Regions from separate parts of the Paenibacillus sp. 8b26 genome, predicted to be linked through region 3. Evidence: riboswitches for the same ligand, from Rfam matches in the RefSeq annotation. Region 3 holds a riboswitch; each other region holds the start of a gene.
What was found. A riboswitch is a leader RNA that binds a small molecule or an ion and turns the genes downstream of it on or off. The one in region 3 is predicted to bind cobalamin.
Positions count from the first base shown of each region.

Region 1 (10,322 bases), 300 kb from region 3:
CGAATTTGGCGACCGCGTACGGAGCCATTATTTTATCCGGTATATTCGTGGTGCTCGCGGCACCGTTGTATGGCAAGCTGCTACGCTTTTTCCCGACGGTGGTTACGGGTTCGGTTGTTACGATTATCGGCCTGTCCCTCATTCCGGTGGCGATGAATAACGTAGCAGGGGGTCAGGGTAGCGCGGATTTTGGACAGCCGCGTAATTTGCTGCTGGCGTTAGTTACTTTACTGGTTATTTTACTTGTGAATCGGTTGGCTAAGGGCTTTTTGCGCTCAATTTCCGTGCTCATCGGTCTGTTTGCGGGTACAGTGGTCGCTTATGCGATGGGAATGGTGCATTTTGCTCCAGTGGTGCAAGCGTCTTGGGTAAGTGTTGCGCAGCCGTTTTATTTTGGTAAGCCTGAGTTTAGCATTATGGCAGTATGTACGATGATTATCGTTAATATTGTCAGCATGGTCGAGTCTACGGGCGTTTATTTGGCAGTAGGCAAGGCGATTGATCAAAAGGTGGAGCAGAAGCAAATCGTCAATGGTTTGCGTTCCGAAGGACTTGCAATTATGCTCGGGGGTATTTTTAATGCGTTTCCTTACACGGCTTTCTCGCAAAATGTAGGTCTGATTTCGCTGACACGCGTCAAGTCGCGGAACGTTATTTTTGCTGCGGGTGGCATTATGGTTGTTCTTGGTCTGTTGCCTAAGCTGGCTGCCTTGACGACAGTGATTCCTAATGCTGTGCTGGGCGGGGCGATGATCGTTATGTTCGGTTCGGTTGCTGCGTCGGGCATGTCTATTTTGTCAGAAGTGGACTTGCGGAAGGAAAGCAATCTGCTGATCGCGGCATGTAGCATTGCGGTGGGTCTCGGCTCTGCCGTGCTGCCCCAAATGTTCGACCAACTGCCGAGCTTTGCCAAAATGCTGCTGCAAAACGGCATCGTATCCGGCTCGATCACGGCGATTGTCTTGAACATCGTTTTAACGAAAAAACAAGCCGAATCGGTCAAAGGTGTTACAGTGTCGGAGGTTCCGCAGAAGGTTTGATAATTAGGATTAGATAAAGACAGCCGGAGAGAGGTCGTAAGCCTCTTTTTCCGGCTTTTTGGCATAGAGTTATTGATAAAGCCCTCTTCCTGTATGAAGATCGGGATTTGAGATTCTATTAGAAGAATTTGCTAGAGTGGTAGGCGAGGTCATGGTATACTCTATCTTATGGATTTTGAATAGTGGTGGATGTTTTCGGACCACGGCGCAGCTTCCCGAAAGGGGGTGAAGCCGATGTCAACCTTGTGTCGTGCTACGATGTGTTGCGTTGGATGGTTACGTTACTAAGCCTGGTGTTTAGTATTCGTAAACTTTATCGCTGGCTACGTCGGAAATTTCGGAACAAGCGAAAACCCACCGCGTAATTAGGTTAGGCGCCTAACGGTGGGTTTAGCTAAGCATTTAGCGCGCCGTGGTGATCCACAGCCTTTCAAGTCCTAAGAGTCTTTGCCGTTGGTAGCGGCGAAGACTCTTTTTAGTATACGGACACGTTGGTTATCTCTATACCTAATTTTATCACGTCCATTGCGTGCATGCAACGCAAAGTCATAGCCTTGATTCTGGCCGTATCGTTCAAATTTAAATTATTATGCGACATTTGTTGACAAGCCTGTAACAACAAAATAAGATAGTCCTAAATCGTAATGAAAAAGAATAAAGGAAGAAAACAGGTGTGAGCCGGACTTTCTATCTACAGGGTTTCGTTGAGATCATGTAGATGGCTGTTGTACGTGCTCACTTAAAAGGGAAGTTCGGTAGATTCCGACACGGACCCGCCACTGTATACAGGCATCAGCAGGGAATTGCTGTAGCTTTCGGAATAGCCACTGGAACTGTGAAGAACCGGGAAGGCCTGAAAGATACGCCTGAAGTCAGGAGACCTGCCTGTTTTAACATCACTGTCAGACCCACGGGATGCTGGGGAGGTGGTTGGGCGTGCTGCTTACGGAATGTCTGAAACCGATCCGATCCCTTCTATGATTAGAGGTGCTTTGAGGTGAGCTTTGGCATTTTATAATGAAAGCATTTCTGACTGCTGATCAGGCGGTCCGGGATGCTTTTTTTTGCGTTAGGTATTTGTGAATGACAAGATAGAGGGGGATAAATAAGATGATAAGCAATCGTAAAAAGCGTTCATGGTCCATATGCACAGGGGTGGTGCTGCTGCTGGTAGTTATGGCTCTTTCGGGATGCTCCACAACCAATAAGACGGCGGACGGCTCCGGCAAGAGCGAAAACACATCCGCACAACAGTCCACAACGGACAAAAAGCTGGTGATGGCGTATACCTGGAAGCCGTCAGGCGTGGATCCGCATGGCGATAATAGCTGGGATGTCATGCGTTCTGGCGCAGGCGAGACACTTGTCCGTTTGAATGAAAAGCTGGAGCCTGAGGCTTGGCTGGCCAAGGAATGGAAGCAGGATAGCCCCACAGTCTGGACATTCAGCTTGCAGGATAAGGTCACTTTTCATGATGGAAAGAGTATGGACGCGGAAAGTGTAAAAGCTTCCCTGCTGCGCTCCATTGAGAAAAGCCATCTGGCGAAGGATTTGCTAGATGTAAAGTCAATTGACGTAACCGGGCCGCTGGCGTTGAAAATTACGACAAACCAGCCGAATGCGGCGCTGGTGTCCAATCTGGCTGATCCATCGACGATTGTGCTGGATGTAGCGTCCATAAAGGATGAGCAGAGCTACCCTGCGATGACAGGTGCTTTTAAAATTAAAGCGTTCAACAAGGATCAATCCTTGGTCGTAGAGCGTTATGACGGATATTGGGGCGAGAAGGCCCGGCTGGCTGAAGCAACGATGAAGTTCATTACGGACGGCAATTCGCGCCTGCTGGCACTGCAATCCGGCGAAGTAGATGTAGCGACCGATATTCCGGTGGATAACGCGGAGGTATTGAAAAAAAACGATAAGCTGCAAGTGCTGTCGGCTCCCTCTTTGCGCACCCATATGATCGTGTATAACATGGAGTCGTCTCTGTTCAAGGATGCCGCGAACCGCAAAGTAGTGGACAGCTTGATACCACGTGCATCTATTGTGAGTGCGATCATGAGAGGCTATGGTACGGAGGCAAGCAGCCCATTCCCGAGCATTCTCCCCTTCGGTAAGGTCGAGCGTAAAGCGCTGGACGGAATGCCCGAGCAGCTATTGACGAAGGATGGCTGGAAGAAGGATGCCCAAGGCACATGGACCAAGCAGGGCAAGCCGTTCGAGGTTACGTTGCTGACCTTTCCTCAACGTCCAGAGCTTTCGGTCATGGCTGAGGTGATTCAGAGCCAACTGCTGAAGGAGGGCATCCAGGTGAAGATCCGCAAGGTGGAAAATATCGACGAGGCACTGACCAAAAATGATTGGGATTTCGCCATGTACAGCATGCTGACTGCCCATACGGGAGAGCCGCAATATTTTATGGACATGTTTTATTCCTCTAAAAGCGAAGCCAATGTAAGCCGTTATAGTTCCAAACCGCTGGAGAACCTTCTTGGCAGCTTGAAGCTGGCGAAGGATACAGCGCAACGTAATGCTGTGACACTGCAAGCGCTGGATATCATTAATACGGATTTGCCGCAGTCGTTTATTGTTCACCCTGATAATGTGTTTGGGGTGAAAAAAGGGGTAGAGGGCTTTACACCGCATCCGATTGAGTATTACTACATTACGGCGCAATCCGATATTGCGGAATAACGGGCTGCGTACCCTATGATTCGTTTTATTCTGGAACGTGTGGCGCAGCTTGTCATCATTGTGTTTGTTGTATCCACGCTGACGTTTGTGCTGATGAGGCTGGCTCCCGGCGACCCTGCTACCATTCTGCTCACCGCGCATAATGTGCCTGCCTCTGAGGAGGCGTTGACGGCGCTGCGTAAGGAGCTGGGCTTGAGCGAGCCGCTCCATATTCAGTATGTGAACTGGCTGCGGGATGTGTTCACAGGGCACTGGGGCACCTCCTATGTATCCAAGGAGTCGGTGCTAACCGAACTGTGGAACAGACTGCCCGCTACTGTGGAGCTGGCTTCGGCGGGCTTTGCCGTCATGACGGTCCTGACTCTTGGAATGGGACTGGCCGCCTCAGTAAAATCCAGCGGTTGGCTCGATCGTCTGGGAAGGCTGTTTGCACTGCTGGGATCGTCCATTCCCTCTTTTTGGCTTGGCTTTCTGCTGATTTACCTGTTTTCCGTTCGTTTGGGCTGGCTCCCATCCATGGGTCGTGAGGATTGGACTCATTTGGTACTGCCAGCGCTGACCCTTGGGGCAGGTTTGGGGGCTGTGCAAGCCCGTGTGCTGCGTGCCCAAATGCTGGAGCTGGGTGACCGGAATTTTGTGAAGGCGGCGAAGGCCCGAGGCTTTTCCCGCAAGCATATTCTGTTTTTTGAGATATTCAGGCATGCGATTTTGCCGATCATTACACTGTTAGGCACAAATTTGTCATTTATGCTGGCGGGTAATGTCATTGTAGAGACGATTTTTTCATGGCCGGGTTTGGGCAAGTATTTTATAGATGCGATTACGCAGCGGGATTATCCGGTGATCCAGGGGTATGTCATTTTTGCTGCATTTTTAATCGTAGGTGTTCAGTGTTTGGTAGATGTGGTCCAGGCGGCTGTAGATCCAAGGTTGCGTTTGCGTTAGGGGAGGGAGTTGAAAATGAAAAACATGCGGCTGTCCTTCAAAGGGAGCTTACTGACAGGAGGAGTGCTGCTGGGCCTGATCGTGCTGCTCGGGGTACTGGCTCCATGGGTTGCTCCTCATGATCCTCTTGATGTGGACCTTCTGAACCGTTTGGCACCACCTAGTCGGAAATATCCATTTGGTACGGATCATCTGGGTCGGGATGTACTGTCGCGCCTGATTTACGGGATTCGGACCAGCGTACTGATTGCTTGTGCGATTACAGTGACCACCTTGTGTATCAGTTTGCCGATAGGCTTGCTCATTGGCTATGTACGCGGGCGTGTGGACCAGTTAGTCATGCGGGCCATTGACGGCGTGCTGGCTTTTCCCGATATCATTTTGACGGTGGCGATTGTGGGTATCTTGGGTCCGGGCTTTGTAAACATGACCTTAGCGATTATTGCGGTACGGTGGGCGGGATATGTTCGGTATATTCGCACCCTTGTTCAAAAAGCCTGTCAGGAGGACTATGTCCGATATGCCCGTTTATCCGGTAATTCACATGTGCGCGTGCTGAGACGTTATGTGTTGCCGCAGGTACTGCCACAGCTGCTTGTGTACGCGGTCTGGGACATTGGACGAGTCGTGCTTATGGTTGCCGGACTTTCCTTTCTTGGGCTGGGTGTACAGCCGCCTAAGCCGGAGTGGGGTGTGATGCTGCATGATGCGACGTCGTATTTTCAGGTGGCGCCGCATGTCATGATTTTCCCGGGCTTGGCGATTATGCTGTTTGTGCTTGCTTGCCAGCTTCTGGGAGACCGATTCTCGGAAAAGGGGGCGGCAGAATGGAGGATGGGACAGGACAGATGAAAGGGAATATGGCAGGGCGCAAGCCAATGTTGCACGTGGAACATCTGGAGATATGTCGCATAGGCACAGGAGCGGGTACACGTATTGACACAGCAACAGGTGCGGAAGCAGGTAGGAAACCGGGCGCGAATGGGAAAATAATGCGGATAAGCGGTAATCAGCCGCTGCTCCGAAATGTCAGCTTTTCCGTATATCCAGGGGAAATTGTGGCTCTAACCGGGCCGAGCGGATGCGGCAAGAGTCTGACCGCGCATGCGATCGCGGGCATGCTGGAGCCGGGAATCGGCGTTACGCAGGGGCATATACACTACAACGGGGAGGATATCGTCCCATTCGATGAACGGCGCTGGCAAAGGCTGCGTCGCGAGGACATTGCCCTGCTCATTCAACAATCGCTGAGCGGGTTGAATCCAATCCGTACCGTCCGCACACAACTGACGGACACGCTCAGACTGCACGGGCGGCGCTGGATGCCACCCGACCAGAAGGGGCATGCGGATGTCGCTCCCTCCCTTGCTGCACCGCAGCAAGCCCTCCCTCAGGGCTTGTTGCCCCAGGTGCGGCAGATGCTGAGCTGGATTGTGCAGATGGCCAGAGGTCGTGTTACTCAAGCGCAGGAGGCTTATCTGTGCTCTTTATTGAGGAAGGTCGGGTTTGCAGACCCCGAGCATATTTTGTCCTCATACCCTTTTGAATTAAGCGGAGGGATGTGTCAAAGGGTACTGCTGGCTGCGATGCTAAGCTCCGGTCCGCGCCTTTTTATTGCCGACGAGCCTACCACGGCGCTGGATGTTATCAACCGGGATAAGGTTCTGGCATTGTTTCAACAGTTGAGAGAGGACTTCGATCTCACCATTTTGCTAATTTCTCATGATCGTCAGGGTGTGAGCCGTGTGGCGGATCGTGTACTGGAGATGAGCCCGGAAGGAAGGATACGCGAATGATACTGGAATTAAAGCAAGTGACCAAAGCCTATCCTGTCCGCAAACGGAGAAAGGGCTGGTCCAAAACGCAGGATACCGAACAGGCTGTGAAGCAGGTGAGTCTGGAACTGCAACGTGGAGAGTGTCTGGGATTGGTCGGTGAAAGCGGAAGCGGCAAGAGTACGCTGGCAAAATGTATTCTGAGACTGGAACCGCTGACTTCGGGTGAGATTTGGCTGGATGACCAGCCGATTCACATCGGGAGGATAAAGGATATCCATCTGTACAAACGAATCCAGCTGGTCGCGCAGGACTCGTCTTCCTCGCTGCATCCCCGCATGACGATCCGAGATATTTTGGAGGAGCCGATCTGCAACTATTTTCCTGAACGAAAAGCACAAGCACTGAATATTTGCCTATCCTTGCTGGAATCGGTGGGGCTGACTGCGGACTGTCTGGAGAAATACCCATCGCAGCTAAGCGGCGGGCAAAAGCAGCGGGTGTGTATTGCCAGAGCGCTGGCAGTGGAACCGGATATCATCTTGTTCGACGAATCGGTCGCCAATCTGGATACGACAACGCAATCTTCTGTGCTGGACATGCTCAAGAGAGCGCAGGTGGAGCGCCAGCTATCCTATCTTTTTATCACCCATGATCTTCAATCCACGCGTCAGTTTTGTGATCGGATTGCCGTCATGTATCAAGGAGAGATCGTGGAAGTACTCAAGGAATGGGATGAACACCTGTTACAGCATGAGTACACGCGTACTCTGTTTCAGACGTTGGCGGATTAAACCATAAATTTAATATTATACAAATTTATAATATATTAAGAGCATTGCTTGTCGAATGTAGTTGACAAAATAGGATGTGATACCTATTCTAAATATGATTATGATAATCATTATCACGTATATAGAAAAGGGGAAACACATTGATGTCCGTTCGACACCGCAAGACTGCCACCCTTACGCTGGTAGCAATCCTTTTATTATCCGTTATTTTAGGCTGCGCGAAGCAGGATAATACGCCTGCGTCCTCCTCAACCGACGGAGCTGCCAATGAGAAGACGATCACGCTATCGTGGCCGCGCGACATTGGCACGATGAATCCTCACGTATACAATCCTTCCCAACTTTTTGCACAATCCATGATTTATGAGCCGTTAGTCAGTTACAAGCAAGGTGGCAAGCTGGAGCCTGCTTTGGCTGAATCCTGGACCATTTCCAAGGACGGCAAAACATATACGTTCAAGCTACGTAAAGGCGTGAAATTTTCAGATGGAACGCCATTTAATGCGGCTATTGTCAAAAAGAACTTTGACGCTATCATGAAAAATGAGAAAACGCACAGTTGGCTTGGGGTGGTTGGTGTTCTCGACAAAACCGAAGCCGTAGATGACAGCACCTTCCGCATGACGCTCAAAGAGTCATACTATCCGTTGCTTCAGGACTTGTCTGTCGTTCGTCCGTTCCGTTTTCTGGGGGAAGCCGGGTTTCCGGATGATGGAGATACGTCCAAAGGCATCAAGAAACCTGTAGGTACAGGGCCTTGGATGCTGGATGAATACAAGCAAGATGAATATGCAACCTTTAAGCGTAACCCGAATTATTGGGGTACTGCACCGAAAGTGGATAAAATTATCGTAAAAATCATTCCCGATGGCGAAACACGTGTAATGGCCTTTGAAAAAGGCGACTTGGATCTGATTTATGGAGAGGGTGTCATTAGTCTAGATGCTTTCAAACAGCTTCGCGACACGAATAATTATGTGACCAAGCTGTCTGAGCCTGTCGGCACAAGAAGCTTGTTGCTCAATTCGTCCAATCCCAAGCTGGCAGACCTTCGGGTACGTCTGGCGCTCCAGCATGGCTTTAACAAGCAGGCGATGGTGGAAGGCGTGACCTCGGGGCTGGAGGAAAAAGCGGATACTGTCTTATCCAAAAACTATCCGTATACAAATGTGGACTTACAGCCCGTTGACTATGATGTGGAAAAATCCAAAGCGCTGCTGGATGAGGCTGGCTGGAAGCTACCCGCAGGCGGCGCAGTACGGGAGAAGGACGGACAACAGCTGGATTTTGAGCTGATTTTTGATAAGACCGATCCGGTCCAAAAGGCGATGGCCGAAACCATTCAGGCGGAATGGGGAGAACTGGGTGTCAAGGTGAACCTGACCGGGCTGGAGCTGACAGTTCAAATCAAACGCCTTAGATCCAATCAGTTTGATCTGTACTTCTGGTACAACTATGGTGCGCCTTATGATCCGCACTCCTTTATTAATGTCATTGCCAAGAAGAGCTTCGGGATTTCCGAGGTACTGAGCGCTCTTCCGATGAAGAAGGACCTGGATCAGCAAGTACACGAAGCGCTCTCATCGACAGACGAGACCAAGCGTCAAGAGCTGTATGCTTCGATTCTGAAAACCCTTCAGGAGCAATCTGCCATTGTGCCTATTTCGTATATTAAGAAAACCGCAGTATATCAGAAAAAGATTACCGATTTTGTATTCCCGGCCAATCGGGATGAAAATCCGTTTGAGGGAATTGAAATCGGGAAGTAGTTGAAACCGAAGGGGAACGATAGTTTACAGGATAGGAGGACAACTCATGATCAGCTATATCGGGAAGCGAATGGTAGCGGTCATTCCTATTGTTCTCTTTGCCACCCTCGTTACCTTTGCGCTCATTCATATTTCACCGGTTGATCCGGCCGAGGCCTATTTGACGGCAGCTCATATCTATCCAACTCCGGAAATTTTGGAGCAGAAAAGACATGAGTTTGGGCTGGATCAGCCTTTGCTGACGCAGTATATACAGACGCTGCAAAGAATCAGTCGGCTGGACTTTGGTACTTCATATCTGACGAACAAGCCGGTGTGGGATGAGGTGAAGGTTCGGCTGCCTGCCACCGTCGAGCTGGCGCTGAGCAGTATGGTGCTATCTATCGTGGTGAGTATCCCGCTGGGCGTACTGGCGGCGATGCGTAAAAATGGCTGGATCGACATGCTTAGTCGGGGAATTTCTTATTTTGGAGCGTCTATTCCTCAATTCTGGCTGGGATATCTGTTGATCTTCTTTTTTTCCGTGAGGCTGGACTGGCTGCCTGTAGAGGGCAGGGGAACCTGGCAGCATCTGGTGCTGCCTACGTTGACCCTGTCGCTGGTTCTGATTGCTCTATATACGCGTCTGCTGCGCTCCAGTGTATTGGAGCAGCTTCAGGAAACGTATGTGCAGTATGCCAGAACCAGAGGGATTCGTGAGCGGGTGATCATGCTCAAGCATGTGCTCAAAATTGCCATTGCCCCGCTGATTACGGGTATGGGCATGAATCTGGGCAAGCTGCTGACCGGAACGATTATTGTGGAGCAGGTGTTTTCATGGCCCGGTTTTGGCCGATATTTTGTGGAAGCGATTTTTAACCGGGATATTCCCGTCATACAATGCTATGTGTTTTTGGCGGCATGCCTGTTCATCGTATGCAATTTGCTCGTTGATCTGGTGCATTTGTATATGGACCCCCGAATTTCATCGAAGGGACGAGCAGAGCAGTGATGATAAGGTTGCGTACAATGTTTAAGGGTCAAAAGGTGATCGTGGTCTGTTCTATAGTGCTAGTGGTTCTTTTTATCATTATGGCGCTGGCCCCGTGGCTGGCTCCCCATGATCCGGTTAAAGTCAATTTACTGCACAAGCTGGAAGGACCTTCAAAAGAATATTGGCTGGGAACCGATCATTTGGGTCGGTGTAATCTGTCCCGGCTGCTGTATGGAGCACGGATTTCGCTTGGCTTTGCGACATTAATTTTCCTGTCCTCGCTTAGCATTGGTGTCGTGATTGGATCGGTTGCAGGTTATTTGGGCGGCTGG
Region 1 is NZ_CP192445.1:3,446,286-3,456,607, forward strand. Features, by position in the region: gene ACQ4MX_RS15910 (nucleobase:cation symporter-2 family protein) at 1-1,040, shown strand, start outside; cobalamin riboswitch at 1,740-1,943, shown strand; gene ACQ4MX_RS15915 (ABC transporter substrate-binding protein) at 2,151-3,734, shown strand; gene nikB (nickel ABC transporter permease) at 3,750-4,679, shown strand; gene nikC (nickel transporter permease) at 4,695-5,531, shown strand; gene ACQ4MX_RS15930 (ATP-binding cassette domain-containing protein) at 5,507-6,475, shown strand; gene ACQ4MX_RS15935 (ABC transporter ATP-binding protein) at 6,472-7,248, shown strand; gene nikA (nickel ABC transporter substrate-binding protein) at 7,392-9,017, shown strand; gene nikB (nickel ABC transporter permease subunit NikB) at 9,064-10,008, shown strand; gene nikC (nickel ABC transporter permease subunit NikC) at 10,008-10,322, shown strand, end outside.
Region 1: it holds a riboswitch for cobalamin, as region 3 does, so the genes downstream of both, ACQ4MX_RS15915 (ABC transporter substrate-binding protein) here and cobJ (precorrin-3B C(17)-methyltransferase) in region 3, are expected to answer to the same signal.

Region 2 (10,322 bases), 2.2 Mb from region 3:
TCAAGGACACGGAAGCCAACGACATGCTGCTGTCTGTATTGGGCGAAGTGCTGGAGGAGGAACGGCGGCGTGACGGTTAGCTTGATCATGATGGCTGCATATCTTCTGGACAGGCTGATCGGCGATCCGAGGTGGTTTCCACATCCGGTCATCGGCATGGGACATGCCATTTCTGCCCTGGAAAAGGCGATTCGCCGCCGGGTTCACAGTGACCGTGGTTTGAAACGCGCTGGCTTGCTGTTACCACTGATTGTGGTGGGCGGCTCCTTCGCGCTTGGCTGGGCGTTACTGCGCTTGCTCGCCTGGATTCATCCGTGGCTGTCTGTCGGCGCGGAAATTGTGCTGATCGCCACCACGATTGCTTCCAAAGGACTAAAGGACGCCGGACTGGCAGTGTATCGCGAATTAAAGGCGGGTGATCTGCCTGCGGCACGCCGGGAGCTGGGAATGATCGTCGGGCGGGATACGCAGCAGCTCGATGAGCCTGAGATTGTGCGCGGTACCGTCGAAACGGTGGCTGAAAACATCGTGGACGCGATTATTTCCCCGCTTTTTTATGCCCTGATCGGGGGAGCACCATTAGCGCTGGCTTATCGTGCCGTGAATACCCTCGATTCCATGGTTGGCTACAAAAATGAAAAGTATCTGCATTTGGGCTGGGCCTCGGCACGTCTGGATGATGTCGCTAATTACATTCCGGCACGCCTGACAGCGGGTATGCTGGTAGTAGCGGCGTGGGTTTATGGGCATGATGCTGGACGTAGCTGGCGTATGGTAAGGCGAGATGCGCGGCTGCATCCCAGTCCGAACAGTGGCTTTCCAGAATCAGCAGTTGCGGGTGCATTGGGGATTCGCCTCGGGGGCTATAATGTGTATCATGGCGTGCGCTCCTTCCGCGCATATATGGGAGAGCTGGTGCGACCGATGGAGCCGGATGATATTCGGCATACGATCCGGCTGATGTTTGCCGTGTCCAGTATGTTTGTGGGGTTGTGCCTGTTCGTGTCCGCCGGATGCTATGCACTGGGGTGGACGCCGTGATGAAGCGTGACGCACCGAATGCTGCCAATAGAGCAGGAAGCGATATGACCTTGGAGCATTATTTTACAGAACATCAGCAGTGGGACTTGGAACTTGTGCTGGTGCGGCACGGCACAACCTTATGGAACAGGGAACGTCGGTACCTGGGGCACTTCGATCTGGGATTGCTACCGGGAGCAGAGCAAGAACTAGAGCCTTTGCGGGAAAAATTACAGAGGCATTCCTTTGTCCGAATCTATTGCAGTGACTTGATACGTTGCCGTCAGACCTTGCAGATCATTTTGCCGAAATCGGAACTGGGACCAGAGCTTGGAGAGGGAACCCACTTCGAATTGAAACCGGAATCACGGTTGGAGCTGACATCGAAATGGGATTCTGAACGTTTCCTATCTAATAGGTCTGCTTGGTCTGTCATCATGGAATCACGTCTGAGAGAGCTTCATTTTGGGGAATGGGATGGAAAAACGTATGACATGCTCAAGGATGTGGCGCTGTACCGCGCGTGGATTGATGAGCCGCAACGAGTTACACCGCCGGGGGGAGAGCCTTGGGCAGACTTTGTGAACCGCCTCGATGAATTCCTAGACTCTTTGTATGAGTGGCGTAAAATGATGGATGTTCAGAAAACAGGCATGCCTGATGCTCCACCTTCTGTGCTGGTCGTCACGCATGGTGGAGTGATTCGTCAGTTGGCTTGTATGCTGGTACCGGGTCATGATTTTTGGAGTTTGAATCCGAAGCCGGGAGCGGCAATTACGATTCGGTTGAGGCTGGGAGAGCGACACCAGTGGATAGGAGAGGTGCTTTCTTTTTAGGTCAGATAGGGGCAGGTGAACAGGCGGTTTGGGTTGTAAGCCAGTCTTTTTTAACCTATAATCATCAAGTAAAAGAACGGCTTGACCAACACTACATCAAATATCCAGCAGACGAGGTCGGTGCAGCGGGATGAAACCCTCGGGTTCTTTCCGGTGCGCTGTTAAAAGGGAAGCCGGTGTGAATCCGGCGCGGTCCCGCCACTGTAAATGGAAAAATGCCAGCCCGCTATGCTTTATGTGCCACAAAGCATATGAATGAGCAGTAGGCTGTCGCATGTTTCTGTAAGTCAGGATACCTGCCCGTCCGCCTGTCACCATAGTCCTTCGAGGAAAGGATGACGTGTTCGCAGTGACTGTCCATGCGGAAGAAACTGCCGCCTGCGTACGATCTGCGCTAACGTGACCCCTGTGTCCTTATCTGAGGATGCAGGGGTTTTTTGAAAGGAAAAGAAGGCTGGATTTAGCAGATATCGGATGATGTTCAAGTGACGATCTTAAAAGAATTTATATGGAGGGGTGTAAATCATGGCAGGAAATAAAATGAAGGTCTGGACTACAGGCTTATTGGCTCTGATTTTGGCGGTTGTGCTGAGTGCATGTGGAGCTAACGGAAAGAACGCTGAAAATAAAGGGGATCAAGCCTCACAGCAACCAGGACAGACAGCAACCGCTCAGGAGTCTCCGGGAAAAACGGTCTACCCGCTGACCATTAAGGATGCGACCGGACAGGAGTTTACGTTCAAAAAAGCGCCGGACAAAATCGTTTCCGTCTCCCCGGCTGAAACCGAGGCGCTGTTCGCCATTGGACTGGATAAGGAAATTGTCGGCGTATCCGACTATTCCGATTACCCGGAAGCGGCTACGAAGAAGCCCAAAGTGGGCGGTATTATGAAGCCGAATGAAGAGGCGATCATCGCCGCGAATCCCGAAGTCGTTTTTGCAGGAATATCGCTCAGTGAGCAGGCGACGACCAAGCTGCGTGACCTGGGAATCATGATTTTTAAAACCGAGCCGAAAACGGTTGAAGATGTCATGGCTAACATTGAATTGTACGGGAAGATCACTGACCATCAGAAAGAAGCGAGAGCGGTAACCGACAAGATGAGAGCAGATGTTGCGGAAGTGAAAGACGGTGTTAAAAATATCGGCAAAGGGCAGAAGCTGAGAGTATACGTCGAATTTTCACCCGGCTGGACGGTTGGCAAGGGAGAGTTTATGGATGAGCTGATTTCTTTGGCGGGCGGGGAAAATGTCGCTGCAACCCAAAAGGGCTGGTACCAGATCAGTGAGGAAAATATTATAGCGGCGAATCCGGACGTAATTTTATACAGCAAAAATGTCAAGGACGACAAAACAGGCCAGACGCTCGGCGATATCATCAAAGCCCGCAGTGGCTGGGATCAAATATCGGCTGTTCGTCAAAACCGGGTGTTTGCCGTGGATGATAATCTGATCAGTCGTCCGGGTCCGCGTGTAACGGAAGGTCTCAAGGAAGTGGCCAAGGGCGTGTATCCTGAAATTTTCAAATGACTCGTAGACTGATCGGCTTTGGAGGGGCAGGTCTTGCCTTATTGCTGCTGACGCTGTTGCTCTGTCTCGGCATCGGCTCGGCCAAGCTTCCCGTCAGCCAAATCACGGGTATTCTGGTCAACCATCTGCCGTGGTTAGGTGAGACGTTTACACCGGATTGGAATCCATCCACAGAGCAGATTATTTTGAAGATCAGACTGCCGCGTGTCTTACTGGGAATGCTGGTAGGCGCAGCGCTTGCGCTGGCGGGAGCCGGATTTCAAGGTGTGCTGCGCAATCCGCTGGCTGATCCGTACACGCTGGGGGTATCCTCGGGTGCTTCGGTAGGGGCAGCAGTGCTGATTTATTGGGGGCTTCGATTTTCGTTTGTAGGCGTATGGACACTGCCGCTGGTGGCATTTACGACTGGAATGCTGACGTTGTGGATGGTGCTAACGTTGGCGCGGGAAGGCGGAAAAATTCCAACGCAAAGCCTTATTTTATCAGGCGTGGTGATGCAATCTTTTCTGGGTGCGGTTGTTTCTTTTCTGACAGCCATGTCGAAGGAGACGGTTAATGAAATATTGTACTGGACAATGGGGAGCCTTAGTCTGCGCGGCTGGTCGTATACAGGCATCCTTTTGCCTTATGTGGTCATTGGGCTGGTGTTTCTGTGGAACCGGGCACGAGTGCTGAATATTCTGGCTTTGGGTGAACGTCAGGCAGCTCATATGGGAGTTAATGTAGATGCAACGAAGCTATCCGTTCTGATCATATCCACGCTGCTGACGGCTGCGGCTGTCTCGGTATGCGGGGTGATTGGCTTTGTGGGACTCGTTGTACCGCATATCATCCGTCTGGTGACGGGACCCGACTACCGGATGATTGTTCCGTTATCCGCGCTGGGCGGGGCTATTTTTATGGTTTGGGCCGATACTGCGGCGCGTACATTGCTGGCTCCGACGGAAATTCCTCTTGGTGTCATGACAGCCTTTGTCGGTGCACCGTTCTTCGCATATCTCCTGTACCGGAACAAGAAGCTGCGCAGGGGGGGACTGCTGTGAAAGAAGCAAGTGGACCACAGGCATCGCGAGTCCGGGCGTTGGAGATTGCCAGTCTGACTCGTGATTTTGGGGAATTCCATGCGTTAAAAAATATAAGCTGGAGTGTAGACGAAGGAGATTGGTGGGGCATCATCGGCCCGAACGGGAGTGGAAAGTCGACGTTGCTGCATCTGCTTTCCGGGGTGGATCACGCGACTTCGGGAAACGTTCTTGTATATGGTAAAAAGGTCAGCAGCTATGGCAGAAAAGAGCTTTCCCGTCTTGTAGCTGTGCTCCAGCAGGAAGGGCTCCCCCCGGTGGGTTACACGGTAAGGGAAGTTGTGGAGATGGGACGCTTTCCCCATCAGGACTGGTTTGGTAGAGAAAAGGTGGATAAGGAAAAAGGGATGGACCCGGAAATCATTACGGATCGTGTGCTGGAGAGGCTCGGTCTTACCAACTTGGCGGACAGGTCGTTAGACCGTTTGAGCGGGGGACAGCGGCAGCGCGTGGCTTTGGCGAAGGTGATGGTGCAGGAGCCACAGATTTTGCTGCTGGATGAGCCTACAACCTATCTGGATCTGCGCTATCAGCTTGAATTTATGGAGCTACTGGCGGAATGGCGGCGGGAAACGGGCGTGACAATTATCTCTGTCCTGCACGATCTCAATTTGACTGCCCAGTTTTGTGATGATTTGCTTGTGCTCAAGGACGGGATGGTTGAGGGGTTAGGAGCTTCATCAGAGTTGTTAACGGAGGAACGAATTCGCCATGTGTATGGTGTTGAGCCTGTAATGTTGCCTCATCCGGATAGTGGTGTGCCGCAGCTTTTACTGCGGAGAAGTGCACGGGATGCAACTGGTCGGGGCGAACGCCTGGAGTAATTTGAGTAAAGTATTGAAGAAACAGAATTTATGATGAGATCGCTAAACACATATAGGGAGCAGGGAGTGGAGGGCATGAACGAAAAATTACAGCAGTTGATCGCCAGCATTGCACAGCCGGACGGGGCGGCAGCCTTGGCGGCCTCGGAGCATTTGGACCAATTAACGAAGCCACCAGGGAGTCTTGGAAAACTGGAAAGTCTGGCTATACAGTTGGCAGGCATTACGGGGGTGGACAAGCCTGAGTTTGACCGCAAAACGGTTATGGTCATGGCAGCGGATCATGGTGTGTGTGAAGAGGGGGTCAGCGCCTTCCCGGCAGAGGTTACACAGCAAATGCTATATAACATGCTGTCTGGCGGCGCGGCCATTAATGTGCTTGCACGTCATGCAGGCGCAGATGTCAAGGTGGTAGACGTGGGTGTGAATGCAGATGTCGCTCACGCGGATTTGGTGAACCGTAAGGTGCGTATGGGGACCGCGAACATGGCGAAGGGGCCGGCGATGCTGCGTACGGAAGCCGAGCAAGCGATTTTGGCTGGAGCTGAAGCTGTGGCGGAAGCAGTCAAAGGCGGCACACGATTATTCGTAACCGGAGAGCTGGGCATTGGAAATACGACGGCCAGCGCTGCGGTCGTATGTGCTCTTACCGGGCTGGAGCCAGAAATGATCGTTGGCCGGGGCACGGGTGTGGATTCGGCTGGGCTGACCCGTAAAATAGCGGTCGTCTGCCGCGCATTGGACGTGAACCAGCCTGACGGAAACGACGCCCTTGACGTACTGACCAAGGTCGGCGGCCTGGAGATTGCCGCATTGGCAGGCGTCATCCTCGGCGCAGCCGCTCATCGCTGTCCGGTCGTGCTGGACGGCTTTATCTCCGGCGCAGCTGCGCTCGCTGCGCGTACACTTGCGCCTGCAAGCGCAGCGTACATGCTCGCTTCGCACGCCTCGGACGAGCGCGGGCATGCGGCGGTGCTTCGCGAGCTCAAGCTGGAGCCGATGCTTCATCTGGACATGCGGCTCGGGGAGGGCACAGGCGGTGCGCTTAGCCTGCACCTGATTGATGCGGCGTGCCGCATTATGCGCGAAATGGCGACCTTTGCCGATGCAGGCGTATCGGACGGTCAGGGAGCCGCGGAGCGATGAAGGCGCTCGTGACCGGCGGTGCACGCAGCGGTAAAAGCGGCTTTGCCGAGCGATTGTGCATGTCGCGCGCCCCGCGCGCCTGCTACATTGCAACGGCGCAAGCCTATGACGTGGAGATGAAGGAGCGTATCGCCCTTCATCGGCTTCAGCGCGAGTCTGCCGGGTACGACTGGCAGACGCTGGAGGAAGCGCAGGCGCTGCCGGAGCTGCTGCGGCGTCTGGGCGGCGGCGTAGAGCCACGGCTGGCTGCACAAGGCAGCAATCCTGCCGACCTGCACGTCAGTCAGGTACCGCAGCCATCGCCTGCACCCATGGTACTGGTCGATTGCCTGACCCTCTGGCTGTCGAACGTGCTGCTGGCCGCAGATGAGGACGGCGAAGCTGGGGCCCGTGCCGCCATGGATGATCTGGCGACAGCCGTGGAGCAGTATCCGGGGCCGCTCGTCATCGTGACCAATGAGGTCGGTGACGGCATTGTACCCGAGTATCCGCTTGGACGGCTGTATCGGGATTTAAGCGGGATGATGAATCAGCGGATCGCCCGCCTTTGTGATGAGGTATTTCTGGTGACGGCTGGCATTCCCGTAGAACTAAAACAGTTGGAATACAAGCTATGAGCGGCGAACGTCAGGCGATTGCGGCTGCTTTCCAATTTTTGTCCCGTCTTCCAGTTAAGGCAGAGCTAGATTTTTCGCCAGAGCTGCTGAAACGTAGTGCAAGCTATTATCCGTTGGTAGGGATGGTCATCGGCCTCATCGTATGGTGCTTTGCAGTGCTTGCTTCTCTGGTATTGCCGCCGTTACCATGTGCAGTTCTTACCCTTGCCGTTTGGGTGTGGCTCACGGGCGGGTTGCATCTGGACGGCTGGATGGATGCCGCTGATGCTTTGTTCAGCTATCGTTCCCGTGAACGGATGCTGGAGATTATGAAGGATAGCCGTGTAGGGGCGATGGGCGTCATTGCTTGTGTGCTATTGCTTATGCTCAAGGCTTCTTTGCTGTATACGGTGCTTTCTGAACGGGATCTGTCCGGTTTATTGCTGCTTCCGATGGTTTGGAGCCGCTGGTTTATGGTAAGCGCGATGAAGCGCTGGCCGAAAGCTCGTAATGATGATGGACTGGCGGCGCGTTTTGCTGATATGAGTGGCAGACGTGCCGGATTGGCTGTGTTCTGGGCTGTACTCATCACGTTGGGTGCCGCAGCAGGGCAATGTATCATTGCCGGATGGTTTACAGGAACAGGCGGCATGGGCAATACATCTTTTACAGCGGAGGGGCAGTCAATCTTTTCCCATCCGGGCGAATTAGCCATTTGGACAGGCTTTTTGCTGCTACCGCTGCTGGCCAATGGTGTTGGAAGCTTCACAGCAAGCCGTATTAACCGCCGTTTGGGTGGACTGACAGGGGATATTTACGGAGCCCTGAACGAATTGTTGGAGACTGTTTTATTGCTGTTTATTGTGATTTTGTGCGGACTGTAAGCAGATTTTTAAATGAATTGGTAAAAGGGGAAGAGGCAATTGTCAACTTTCGAACCGTCCCGCAGGAATCCCGCAGCAGTGCTTATGCTTCAGGGCACAGCATCGGATGTGGGCAAAAGCGTGGTGACCACTGCACTGTGCCGTATATTCACGCAGGATGGCTATCATCCCGCACCGTTCAAGTCACAAAATATGGCGCTAAATTCTTATGTCACCGAGGGCGGCAAAGAAATTGGACGCGCTCAGGGTGTGCAGGCAGAAGCCTGCGGTATTGAAGCAACGACTGATATGAACCCAATTTTGATCAAGCCGGTCAAGGATATGCATTCACAAATTGTTGTTCACGGTGTACCTTATGCATATATGAGTGCTTCCGATTACCGAAAGGAATTTTTGCCGCAAGCCAAGCAGACGGTCATGGACGCGCTGAATCGGCTGCGTGATACCTATGACATTGTGCTTATGGAAGGGGCAGGCAGTCCGGCAGAGATTAATTTAAAGGACCGCGATATTGTAAATATGAATCTTGCGGGCTGGGCGGACGCTCCAGTGCTGCTTATTTCGGATATCGACCGGGGCGGTGTTTTCGCTTCTCTGGTAGGAACGATTGAGCTGCTGGAGCCGCATGAGGTGCAGCGTATCCGTGGATTTGTCATTAACAAGTTCAGAGGGGATCTGTCTCTGCTTCAGCCGGGACTGGACTGGCTGGAGGAACGAACCGGTATTCCTGTACTCGGCGTGTTGCCCTATCTACCGGATATCCGCATTGAGGCAGAGGATTCCGTGGTGCTGGACAAGAAGCCCAAGCTGTCTGCAAAGGATAAAGCGCTGGACATTGCGGTCATTCGTTATCCGCGTATTTCCAATTTTACAGACACGGATGCTTTGGCCGCAGAGCCGGATGTGAGTGTACGTTATGTCACGGAGGCCGGAGAACTGGGTGTACCTGACGCTATTATTTTACCGGGGACGAAGGACACGATTGGCGATCTGCTTGAATTGCGGACAAGAGGTCTGGAGCAGGACATACGGGAGGCTATGAATGCGGGACGCACGCAGTTGGTTGGCATTTGCGGAGGCTATCAGATGCTCGGTACAGCCTTGTTTGATCCCGAAGCGGTCGAATCTGGGTTGCCGCAGCAGGCAGAAGGGTTAGGTTGGCTGGCTCTATCCACGACCTTTTTAAAGGAAAAGCAAACGGTACGCGTACAGGGAACCTTGTCTACTCACTGCCCATTGTTGCTAATTGCGCCCGATTCGGATTCTGCTCCCGCGACGATGATTGAAGGCTATGAGATACATATGGGCGTTACGGAATGTGTTACGGAACCACACGCGCCTACAGATAGTGCCGAGGAAATGAACCCAATGCACACGTTATTCCATATTCGTCGCGGCAAGGGAACGGCCTTTGATGAAGGTTGGGGAACAGCTGATGGTAAAGTATGGGGTACCTATTTGCATGGGGTGTTTGATAACGATCGTTTTCGCCGTTCCTGGCTGGATGGATTGAGACAAGCCAAGGGCTTGGCAGCGCTGGACAGCACCTTTACCGTACGTGAAGCCAAGGAACGTGAGTTTGACCGTGTTGCAGAGGTGGTTCGGGCCCATTTGGACATGGACCGAATCTACCGCATTATGGGGATGGACTCTTAACCTTTATAGATGATCGTATAAAATACGCTTTTAAAAATAAAGAGGTATCTCCATAGCCGTGTTCGTGGCCGAGAGATACCTCTTTCCTTGTAGTTCATCTTAGTTGATTTTGAATTTTTGTACGGCTTTTTGCAGTTCGGTCGCTTGCTTGCTTAATTGCCGTACGACCTCGCTGTGGCCTTCCATCTCATTCAGTTGCTCATCGGCATTATAACCGATTTCCTGAATCATATGCTGGGCATTGGCAGCGATGAGAGCTGTCTCCTCCACGGATGCCGATACCTGCTCTGAGCTGGCGGATACCTGCTCTGTAGCTGCGGATACCGTCTGAATCGTTGCATTGATCGTTTGCATGAGCTGGCTTAGCTGATTAAAGGCTGTACTCGCTTGCTGCACCATTTCCGTTCCCGAATGAATTTCACGGCTGACCCGGGTCACAGAGTCAACGGACTGTTGCGATACTTCCTGAATGGTTACCAGATAATCGGAAATTTGCTGTGTCGCTTCTTTTGACTGCTCGGCGAGCTTGCGAACCTCTCCGGCTACAACGGCGAAGCCGCGTCCATGTTCACCTGCACGAGCAGCCTCAATGGAGGCATTCAGGGACAACATTTGAATCTGTTTTGTAATGTCAAAAATAGCCGAAACGATGCTTCCGATGGCCTCGGAGCGCTCATTCATACTGTGGATGTATCGAAGAGACTCATCGGCAGCCTGTCCTACCTGCGACATTTGGGCTACGGCATTT
Region 2 is NZ_CP192445.1:1,577,498-1,587,819, reverse strand. Features, by position in the region: gene cobD (threonine-phosphate decarboxylase CobD) at 1-80, shown strand, start outside; gene cbiB (adenosylcobinamide-phosphate synthase CbiB) at 70-1,041, shown strand; gene ACQ4MX_RS07020 (histidine phosphatase family protein) at 1,086-1,856, shown strand; gene ACQ4MX_RS07015 (hypothetical protein) at 1,829-1,990, shown strand; cobalamin riboswitch at 1,981-2,174, shown strand; gene ACQ4MX_RS07010 (ABC transporter substrate-binding protein) at 2,382-3,386, shown strand; gene ACQ4MX_RS07005 (FecCD family ABC transporter permease) at 3,383-4,429, shown strand; gene ACQ4MX_RS07000 (ABC transporter ATP-binding protein) at 4,426-5,292, shown strand; gene cobT (nicotinate-nucleotide--dimethylbenzimidazole phosphoribosyltransferase) at 5,368-6,438, shown strand; gene ACQ4MX_RS06990 (bifunctional adenosylcobinamide kinase/adenosylcobinamide-phosphate guanylyltransferase) at 6,435-7,055, shown strand; gene cobS (adenosylcobinamide-GDP ribazoletransferase) at 7,052-7,918, shown strand; gene ACQ4MX_RS06980 (cobyric acid synthase) at 7,958-9,574, shown strand; gene ACQ4MX_RS06975 (methyl-accepting chemotaxis protein) at 9,674-10,322, opposite strand, start outside.
Region 2: it holds a riboswitch for cobalamin, as region 3 does, so the genes downstream of both, ACQ4MX_RS07010 (ABC transporter substrate-binding protein) here and cobJ (precorrin-3B C(17)-methyltransferase) in region 3, are expected to answer to the same signal.

Region 3 (10,322 bases):
CGCTACCTCGGCGAGTAGCGCCATCTGGCGAGCGGTGAACTTCTTGTTTCCCACGCCGGGGGAAACGCCCACCTCAAACAGCGCAGGCTTGCCAAAGCTGCCTGCCGCTGTCCCGGCCGCAGCCCCAGCTACGGCCACGGCTGCCGTTCCGGCGCCGCTCACGGCGGGCGCTTGCCCGTTCCAGCGCGCGCTCGCTTCGCCCGGCAGCTTGCCGCCCGCAGCGAGGCGGCTCAGCGCCTCCGCTGCCAGCGATGCCGGGGCCGCCCCGGCTTGCACGGCAGCCACCGCTTGCGGGCGTGCCTGCGTGGCAACCGCAGCAGCGCCGCTCGCGGAAGGTGCGGGCGCGGTCCCGCCTGCTCCCGCAGAGGCTGGCACTGCGGGAGCAGCGCCTGCCTGCGACGCATTCAGCGCGCGATCCTCTTGCGCGCCCAGCGACCACGGCTCCGCTTCCGTGCGGAGCCGCTGATGCGGCTTGAGCGCCTGCTCGGTCGCACCCAACGTATACTTGCGCTGATACCCGCGCGGCGTCACGATCAGACCGTCATACACCATCGTCGAAGAATTGCCGATGATAACGGTCGTCAGCATACCGATATCATGGTTGAGCATGTCCTCCAGCGTCGTCACAATTACTTGCTGACGGTCGCGATAAGCACTCTTGACCAGCCCGACGGGAGTCTGCGGATCACGGTAACGCAGCAAAACAGACTGCGTATCAACAATCTGGCGTGTACGCCGACCACTGCGCGGGTTGTACAGTGCAATGACAAAATCCGCCGAAGCTGCCGCCTCTACACGCTTCACAATCGTCTCCCACGGGGTCAAATGGTCACTCAGACTGATCGTGCATGCATCATGCATGACGGGCGCACCCAACAGCGAAGCACAGGACTGAATCGCCGATATTCCCGGCACGACTTCTACCTCAACCCCGTCCTCACGGCGCCAGCCCTTTTGCATCAGCACTTCGTACACTAGCCCGGCCATGCCATATACGCCTGCGTCTCCACTGGAAATGACGGCTACCTTCTTGCCCATCTCCGCTTGTCGAACCGCCTCCTGCGCACGGCTCACTTCCTCTGTCATCCCTGTGCGCACAATCTCCTGTCCGTTCAACAACGGGCGGATCAGATCCACATAGGTGTTGTAACCGATAATGACCTCACTCTCGGCCAGCGCATCCAGCGCTCGTTTGGTGATATGTTCCATATCCCCCGGTCCGAATCCAATCACGAGCAATTTTCCTAATGGGCTCATCGTTATCCTCCTTCTTAAATCTAGGCTATGTTTTCCACACTTCTATCTATTTCACTTGTATATGGACATCCTGTAACTCAAAAAAAACCCATCCTGCCCGGATGGGTTTCCTATGTACGCATCGTATCATCAGACGGACACAGCATAAGAAGACACTTCTTGTCTTCCGCCATCGTGCCGTTGCTTTCCATCTGCCTGTTCACGCTTGAAATGCTTCTGCATGTTCAGCTCCACGCAAACCTGCAACCAACATGGAAAAAGCAGCGTGCGCCTGATTTCCTGATTTCGTACACCCATCCTCTCCGCGAAGGTTAACGGTGCATACAGATCAAGGTAGGTCTCCTGGCTCGGCATCAACAGATTTTTTCGTCTTCCCCGTTTTGTCACGAGTGACGTCTGAAAAAATCCTCTTCCTTACAGTGGCGGGACCGCTCGGGACTTGCACCCGATTCCCTGTTACCCTTCGCTATCACAAAGGCACCTTGTCTGTCCGCTATTTGATTATGGGTCTTATCATAACCTTGGCTCAATCAGTTGCGCAAGCATGAAAAACGCTTTATTTCAAGTTCTCTGCCTTATTTTTTAGCATATGCAACAATTCGTCCGGGTCCGCAGAGATACTCAGCAGCGTTGGATGGTCAACTCCGGTAAATCCCTCGCGCACACTATGACGCACCATTTCCGCCAACGGGTCAAAATATCCGTTCACATTCAGCAGTCCGATGGGCTTGCGATGAATGCCGATTTGCGCCCAGCACAGCACCTCGAACAGCTCCTCAAATGTTCCCAATCCCCCCGGAAGGGCAATAAAGGCATCGGCCATTTCGCTCATGACCGCTTTGCGTTCATGCATGCTTGTCACCTCAATAAATTCGGTGACTCCCCGGTGAATAATCTCTGCATCGAATAACAGGGTCGGCATAATCCCGGTGACCTGACCGCCCCCGGCCAGCATCGCATCTGCGACCTCACCCATCAGCCCTTTGCTGGAGCCTCCATAGATCAGACGAACATGATGTCGGGCCATAGCCTCTCCAAGCTTGCCTGCCTCCTGAAGATATACCGATGAATGTCCGGGTCTGGACCCGGCAAATACACAAATGGAATTCATAATGTCTCAGCTCCTGTTCTGGTATCCCGCATCGAGGCTTTTTCATTATATTAAATAAATATTTTCGTTATAACAAAAACTTCCGTCGATGCATTTCCAACAAAAAAAGATAAAGACCCTGTAGGCCCTTATCTTTATTTTACCCTTTATCGCAAGGATATAGGTTAGTTTTCAGTTCACAACTTCAAGACCGTAGCCGTGCACCGAGGCGCTATGCTCAAAATATCTTCCCAGTTCCACCATCATCGCGCCCATTCGTTCCTCCACTGGAAACACGATCCGTTCAATACCTTCCTCCAAAATGGACTGCGCCGTCACCTTGCCTACCGACACAGCGATCACATCATGGCGAAAAGCTTCCAGCACGTCTTCCATCTGCTTCTGTTCCCTCGCATATTGGCACAAAAAGCGGATTTGCGGACCACTGGTGAACGTAACTGCATCAACATTACGATTTACAATATCCGCTAGCAGTGCTTGCAAATTCGCTTCCTCCGGCGGAATATGCTTATAGGGAAGCACCTGCCGGGTAACTGCACCTTGCTCGTCCAGCCACTTCACCAGCCCAGGGGCCGGGTCACCATGTAGCTGTAACAGCACTTCCTTTCCCTTCAGATCATACGGAGCAAAGGCCTGCGTCAACCCGATCAAACTTCCGTCCTCATCCCGTACATCTGGCGTAAAGCCACGCTTTTTGAGTCCATTGACCGTTTTGTAGCCTCGCGCTGCAATGTTCGAGGAATGTAATAGCTCTATAATCTGTTCTGCTACTCCCATATCCTCCGCCATATCGAGTAGCGCGTCCAGCCCCATGCCTGTCGTGAAAATGTTCCAGTCCGGCGGCTGCTTCACCCACGATACAATAGCGTTACGCAGCTCGATATCGTCCAGAAAAACCGTGCCCTGGGCCGGACGCTGCACTGGCTCGCCTCCCATTTTCGCAACCAGCAATGCCATTTCGTCTGCTTTACGGGGACCGGCAAGGGCAACTCTCTTGCCTGCCATGCGTTGTGCCATCCTGTTCCCTCCCTTGTAGAAATCGAAGTCATAATCCTTTCTACCAAGTATACAATTAGAGGGCTGAAAGACAAATAAGAATTCTTTTTCCAATGAATATAGTAAACTTATAAGTTAGCTTGTCCTGTTCTGCCTGCCTGTTGGCTTTCTTGCTGGCTCGTGCTATCCTGCTGACTCACACTATCCTGCTTCTCTCCAGATGGCTTATGATATTTGCTATCTTCTTTAGGCTTGGGTCGGAGCAGCAGCCATAGCACAAAAGGCATGAAAACAAAGAAAATAACCATTACCATCGTCCATTCCCGGCTGAAATCATAAATTTGGACGATATTAGAGAACAGCATAAAGGAACAGACATAACCCAACAAGCCTACGGGCCAAACCATCAAACTCCCCCGTGTGTGGGCAAACATGCGCTTTACCGCCAAACTGGTTACATACAGATCAATACCAATCTTTGTAAGCAGGGTTGGTACAGTCAGTGCAGCCACAAACAAGTCGAACCGATCCAGAAAGTCGGTTAACTGCAACTGACGCGCCAGTTCATACGATGGATAAAACAGCCGCGACAAGATGGGAATACCGATAACCAGCTCCGACAGCAGCACCATGATAATGATAAAAGCGGTTCCGGTCAAATGTCCAAGCCACGCACTCCGGGGACCATAGCTTTTTCCCGAAATCACAAAAGGCAACATCATAATATCTGCCATATATCCGAGCATACGCCAGCTACCTTTGATAACTCCATTTACATCCGGGTGCAAAATCGGTCTCAGTTCCGAAAAATCCATACTACGCCCGAAAACAAGCGGCATCGTCAGCAGCGTCAGAATCGACAACGGTACAAAAATCTCCGCCATATTCACAACGGTGCTTATACCGCCCTTGGCCATGAACGTTAAGGTCAGCAGCATAATAAGGGATATGACAACAATCGGAGTCAGCGGCAAAAGTACAATTTCCACCAGATCGGTAATAATTCTCAGATCTCGTGCAAAAATGATCAGAAATAAAATAATATAAACCATAAGGAGCATACGCCCTAGCACGGGGTGAGAGCTTACTATGGCCTGTAGCAGATCCTGATCCGGAAAACGCCGCTTAAGCTTCAACATCGCCCAGATCGGCAAGCATATTACGATGGCAGCAATCGCGCAGGTCCAATAGGCATGCTGATGCGCGTAATCTGCTGCCTGGGCCGGAGCATGCACAATGGTAATACTAACCTCCATCAACATACCAAGCAGCACGATCTGTCTGGTTGTGAACTGTTTCATACAGGAGACCTCCTTTTTCCCACTGGCATCTCGCGCTCGTTACAACGCAGGAGGGAGCCACATATCAATAAAACGGCTTAGCCATGTGGCCGCATAAACGGAACTCTTTGTCGAGGTTCCGTAGATCCAGATACCCATGCTAATGACATACAATACGCGTGAGACCCAGCGATTGACGGCAGGTGCAGCTTTCAGACTTTTACGTTCAATCAGATACATGAACAGCATAACCAGCACCAAGGGTAACAAAAATACTTTATTCATTCTGGATTTGCTCCTTTTTGATCCCGAATGGTTTGGTGATCGCACCGATATTCTCAATATGCACGATCGGGTTTATGGTGACCTCCACCTTGGGATACAATTGCTCCCATCGAGGTTTAATCCGTTTCCATTCATCTGGACGACTCATAATGATAGCCCGGCCAAAGCCAAGTATGTCTGAATGATATTTTTGCTGAATAACCCGGACAGCCTCACCCAGCTCTTTCTTGATCTCTTCGGTAACCTGCTGCTCCAGCCACTTTAAATTTTCCTCATTGGATATATCGAAAGTTGTCTCATCCTCCCTTACATTCCCATTGCAGTTCAGACGAATGGTCATTCGTATATCATCCCCCTGAATATGAGGCTTGATATGGACGCTATTTTCGATGAGATGAACGGATATATAACCAGCACCTTTAGGAGGAGGAATGAATATCTCCGTATCCTTGGCCTGCTCCATCCCCAATAGTAGAAACCGACTTAGATGGTTATCGATAATCCCTGTTACCATGTCTTTGCGAAATACAGCCAGCCCATCCACCTGAATATTCGTTTTCTTGTCCTTTATGTTGGCGGGACCATTTTTCACGATAGACATCACCGGCACAACCGGATCAATACCATCCAGCAGGATTGAATTCATCAACAACTTAACGGAGCGGGGTTCCTTCATATAAGCAAAGTTGAGCTCACGCACCATCTCTGCTGGATATTGCTCAATCGGGGCATCCGCCTGAAGCACTTCCAGCGCCGAGTCCTTCGTGATGACTACCAGCGAAGACAGACGGTTCTGCGGAATACGCGCCAATACATCCATAAATTTGCTGATCCCCTCACGTGCCAGTGCCTCGCCGAATAATAGTACCCGTCGATGGGAGAAATTCAGCGTTCGTGAAACTCCCCGCTGTTCCTCTGTGCTTGCTCCCCGGAAGCTTGGACCTATCTTGGACTCCAGATAATAGGATTTCGTTCCCCTTGTGCCTCCCCCACCTCCTGTGCTTCCCGAAGAACCGAGCTGTCCGGGGAGAGCAATTTGCATCGTTACACGGTATTGATCCCCTTCCTTATCCAAACCGGTACCCATTACAAAGGCTACATCGTTCACTTCACGGCGATCCCAGCATCCACCCAAAAGAACAGAACAAAGCAGTAGACAACTGAGCACAGCCGCTTTACGCACTTTTCCTGCATTACATCCTTTGGGTTTCTTCATCACCATCCCTCCTCGGTTGTGGGCGATCCATTCATTTTTTCCTTCGCTCGTTTGTTGTTGTCTTTTCCAATCCAGGAAGGTCGTCTGGTCAATTTCCACCATGGCGCACGAACGACGATATCCTTTTGGTCCATTTGATTATACGGGCTATACCCGCTCATGTAAGGCACACCAAACGACGTTAGCTTGGTTAAATGTGTAGCGAGCAGTGTGGTTGCGATAATGATTCCAAACAATCCGAATACCCCCGCCATCAGCATGATCGGAAACCGCAGCAAACGAACGGTGATAGCAAAGTTAAAGCGCGGAATAGTAAACGACGCAATACCTGTGAGTGACACGATAATAACTACCGGTGCCGACACAATTCCCGCCTGTACAGAGGCTTGACCGATAACGAGCGCGCCGAGGATACTGACAGCCTGGCCGACCGTTTTGGGGAGACGAATCCCCGCTTCCCGTAACGCCTCAAAGGAAATCTCCATAATCAATGCTTCCACCAAAGCAGGGAAAGGGATGGATTCACGCGCCGCCGCAATACTCAAAATGAGCGTCGTCGGTAGCATATCCTGATGGTAGGTTGTGACCGCTACATATAATGCAGGCAAAAAGAGGGCTAATATGAGAAAAAGAAACCGAATCCAGCGCACCACATTACTGATGAAAAAACGCTCGTAATAATCTTCGCTCGCTTGCATCATCTGCCACATCGTGACTGGCCCAATCAGGGCAAAGGGCGTACCGTCCACAAAAATGGCAAAACGTCCTTCCAGCAATTGCGCGGTAACCGTATCCGGACGTTCCGTGTATTCCATTTCCGGAAACGGTGAAAACGGGTGATCCTCAATCAGTTCCTCAATGTATCCTGTCTCCAGCACACCATCTATTTCGATATCGCTAAGCCTTTTTTTTACATCCTCCACCAGCTTCGGATCTATGATGCCCTCGATATAGGTAAGTACAACACCTGTTTGGGTTTCTGTTCCCATGGTCATGCTGTGCATCTTGAGCTTGGGGGTCTTCAGCTTGAATCGCAGCAAAGCGGTATTTACACGAAGGGTCTCGGTAAATCCTTCACGCGGCCCACGAATAACCGCCTCGGTCTGAGGCTCCTCCACGCCACGGCGAACGCCTCCCTTAGCACTGAAGATATACGCACGAGACTTACCGTCTACGAACAAGGCGGCATTGCCGTCCAGTATCGCCGCCGAGACCATTTTCCATTGATCCATCGTTTTGGTCTGGGACATGGAAATCCGAGTTTCATCCAGCGGATCTAATGTTCCGTTTACCTCGGGGTCCTTAAGCATCATGCCCAAAATGAAAGGCCGCAGGATATGATCCTGCAAATCCTCCGATTTCACCGTGCCTTCAATATAAGCCAACATCCCTTTGCGTTCAGGGGAAATCATCAGCTCTCGATAGACGAAATCAGAGCAATCCTTGAAAATATCACGCAAAGCAGTCAAATTGTCTTCCAGACTGCTCCGTAACGGCTGTTCCAACCATGATGGTTCAGGCAGTCTTTTAAGAGCATCGTAATTTCGTGTCTTGCGATCTGCAGCCGGAATCGTGCGCCGGCTCCACGGTAATCTCGGCAGCTTGGGAAAGTGTACTTTCTTCATCGTTATCCCCCTCTACGAATGGCCGATCAGGAATATGACATGTAGGATGTACCAGCCTGCAAAGGATTATGTATCCAATAAGCACAAAAAGAAGACTCCAGTTCCACTTTAAGGTGGTTTTGGAGTCTTCTTTTAATCTGATCTTAAAAGTTACCTATTGCGCCACTGCGCAGTCGGATGGTGCTTCCCATCGCCACCGCCCTGCTCTGCTCGGCCGACCAATTTAGGTTAGCAGAGCTTTTTTTATTTCTCTCGTTTTGACAATGTAAAATTGATTATCTCTCCAGTTACAGTTCCAGTCAAAATAATATAAAACATCATAGCATTCAGCTTATATCCCAGTGCATAAAAAAATCCTATGCTTATTGCATAGCTCAGCAAAATACCCGCATAACGTTTTAAAAATTTGTTCATGGAGTACACCCGATAGGGACAACAGGAGTTAATCGATGGGCGTCGTCTTTAAAGTTTGTTGTTATAGTTGCTTCTCCACGGTCGGTCTGAATAACTTCGGTTTGGATCTGATTTTCCTCTGACTCAGTCAATTGCTCCGCACTACCTACTGAAGGTAAAATAGTTGCGCAGAGTAATACCGATGCCAAAGTGGGTACGAACACTTTATTGAAAATTCCCATAAATAAATCTCCACCTATACAAATATTTCAAACGGTTATAAATGTTACACCTTGATCAGTAAGAAGTAAGGGAAAATTTGTCGAACATTAGTTTTTTCTTCATTATTTCTCCCTCTATCGTATGTTATGATACTATTTATATACAGAAAATGGCAACCATTTGGAAGGAAATAAATGAAAAATATATTTAAAATTGCATGGATTATTGGTTTTATTATTTTTGTGAAAGTTATTGAAAATTCGGGATATTTCTTTCAAGAACAAATGTCAATCACCTATAATTTCCATCCATACCACGAGAGGCCTAAAATTTACATTTAAAAGAGATACTTTTATCTTTGCCTTCATTCCGTCACTTTTAGTTGTTTTATATTACTTGGTAGGAAATCATCTATCCTCAGGTCTTAACTTAATATTTATGTTGTCTGGCTCCTTGTTGTTCTATAGTTTGTTTGGGGAAAAAAAATAATATAAAGAAAGACTGCATCCATTCAATGCAGTCCCTCCTCATGCTACTAAACTCTAAATAATTTCTCAAAAAAGTAAAAGTAGCTGTGACGGTTTCAGTGTATTTATCACATCCACCCTGAACTTATACTGACTCCGATCAAAACATTAACCGTTAAAATAATTCGAATTCGATGTGATCTGCTAATGTTATTCTAAAAAAGCAGGTGGGCGGAATTTGACACTGACAATTCGGCACCTTTTTCCTCATTACGGTTGATGCCTAACCAGTCAAAGATTTACGAATACTTCGACGGATCAATGAACAACACTGGATCAGTCAATCCCTACAACGTTTATGAAAACGGCCAATTGTATATTTCGGTGTCACCCCTGTCTAAAATGGGAATAAATTACACTTGGAGTAAAGGAGTTATGCACTGGGACTGGAACGATAAAGTAGTCAAAGCGCTTCACCCAACGTATACAACGGATAAGGAAAACATCACTTTCAGCGCATTGGTGCAAAAAGAGTTCGGGCATACTTATGTTTTGGTGAACACAGGACACGGTGGCATGACAAGCTCCATTGGAGGTAGCATTAGCACGTTTAAGGGAACAGAAAAAGCAATTGAAAAGTCGATTATAGTGAATGGAAGAACATTTCAGCGGATTGAATATTCAGTAGGTCTTCGCACCGGTCCAAATCCGTTGGAAATTTACACCAATGATAAAGGATCTGCAAAGATTATGGTCCATCGCAAAGTATTAAACCCGTCCTCCGTTCCTATTAGATACAACCATGCCGAGAACGAGCAAGACATCCGCTTTACCAAGCCGACCCAGGGATACCTCCGTGTAAAGGCTGGAGATCCAATAGCAATTGCTGGAGTCGTGACAGCTACGTATCTCGAAAGCAATGTAGTTTCTTTTGGAGTGGCAGCATTTCAAAACGATTGATTTTGTTGAAGTTGAAAAAAGGACCGTTATCCCCCTCAAACAGGATAAATCCTTTAGCGGTTCTGTCGTTATTCAAAAACCTGGTACTTATTTGGTCAATATTCTAAGTCCAGATGTATTCGTGGGAGGTAGTTCACCGTACGGCTCTGTCAAATGGGCTGAGATGCGCCACCGTGTCCACTATATCCATCAAATCCTCACCCAACGGCTGAACTACTTATACTCTTACCTGGCTTAATGCAGCTGCAAATAGTTCTATATCCGATTTTAACACTTTATATGATGGTTCATGCTGATCACCTCGATAATCATTCGGTGAACGATGTGGTAATTCCTTCAACAAAACAATCCCCGCCGACCCGTTAAGGACAGCAGGGATTTTAAGGTGTTTTTTGAGTTGTTACTTACGATTATCTTTTTTTGTGGTTTTCATGGTCGCGACGTCTTAAACCTGCCAATCCAATTAACCCCAATAAACCAAGCCATCCCCATTTATCATTATCGCCATTG
Region 3 is NZ_CP192445.1:3,745,848-3,756,169, reverse strand. Features, by position in the region: gene cobJ (precorrin-3B C(17)-methyltransferase) at 1-1,257, opposite strand, end outside; gene ACQ4MX_RS17300 (hypothetical protein) at 1,387-1,614, opposite strand; cobalamin riboswitch at 1,573-1,756, opposite strand; gene ACQ4MX_RS17295 (TIGR00730 family Rossman fold protein) at 1,814-2,368, opposite strand; gene ACQ4MX_RS17290 (uroporphyrinogen-III synthase) at 2,540-3,385, opposite strand; gene ACQ4MX_RS17285 (GerAB/ArcD/ProY family transporter) at 3,493-4,665, opposite strand; gene ACQ4MX_RS17280 (hypothetical protein) at 4,705-4,929, opposite strand; gene ACQ4MX_RS17275 (Ger(x)C family spore germination protein) at 4,922-6,145, opposite strand; gene ACQ4MX_RS17270 (spore germination protein) at 6,145-7,770, opposite strand; gene ACQ4MX_RS17265 (hypothetical protein) at 8,181-8,405, opposite strand; gene ACQ4MX_RS17260 (hypothetical protein) at 9,288-9,812, shown strand; gene ACQ4MX_RS17255 (WGxxGxxG family protein) at 10,223-10,322, opposite strand, start outside.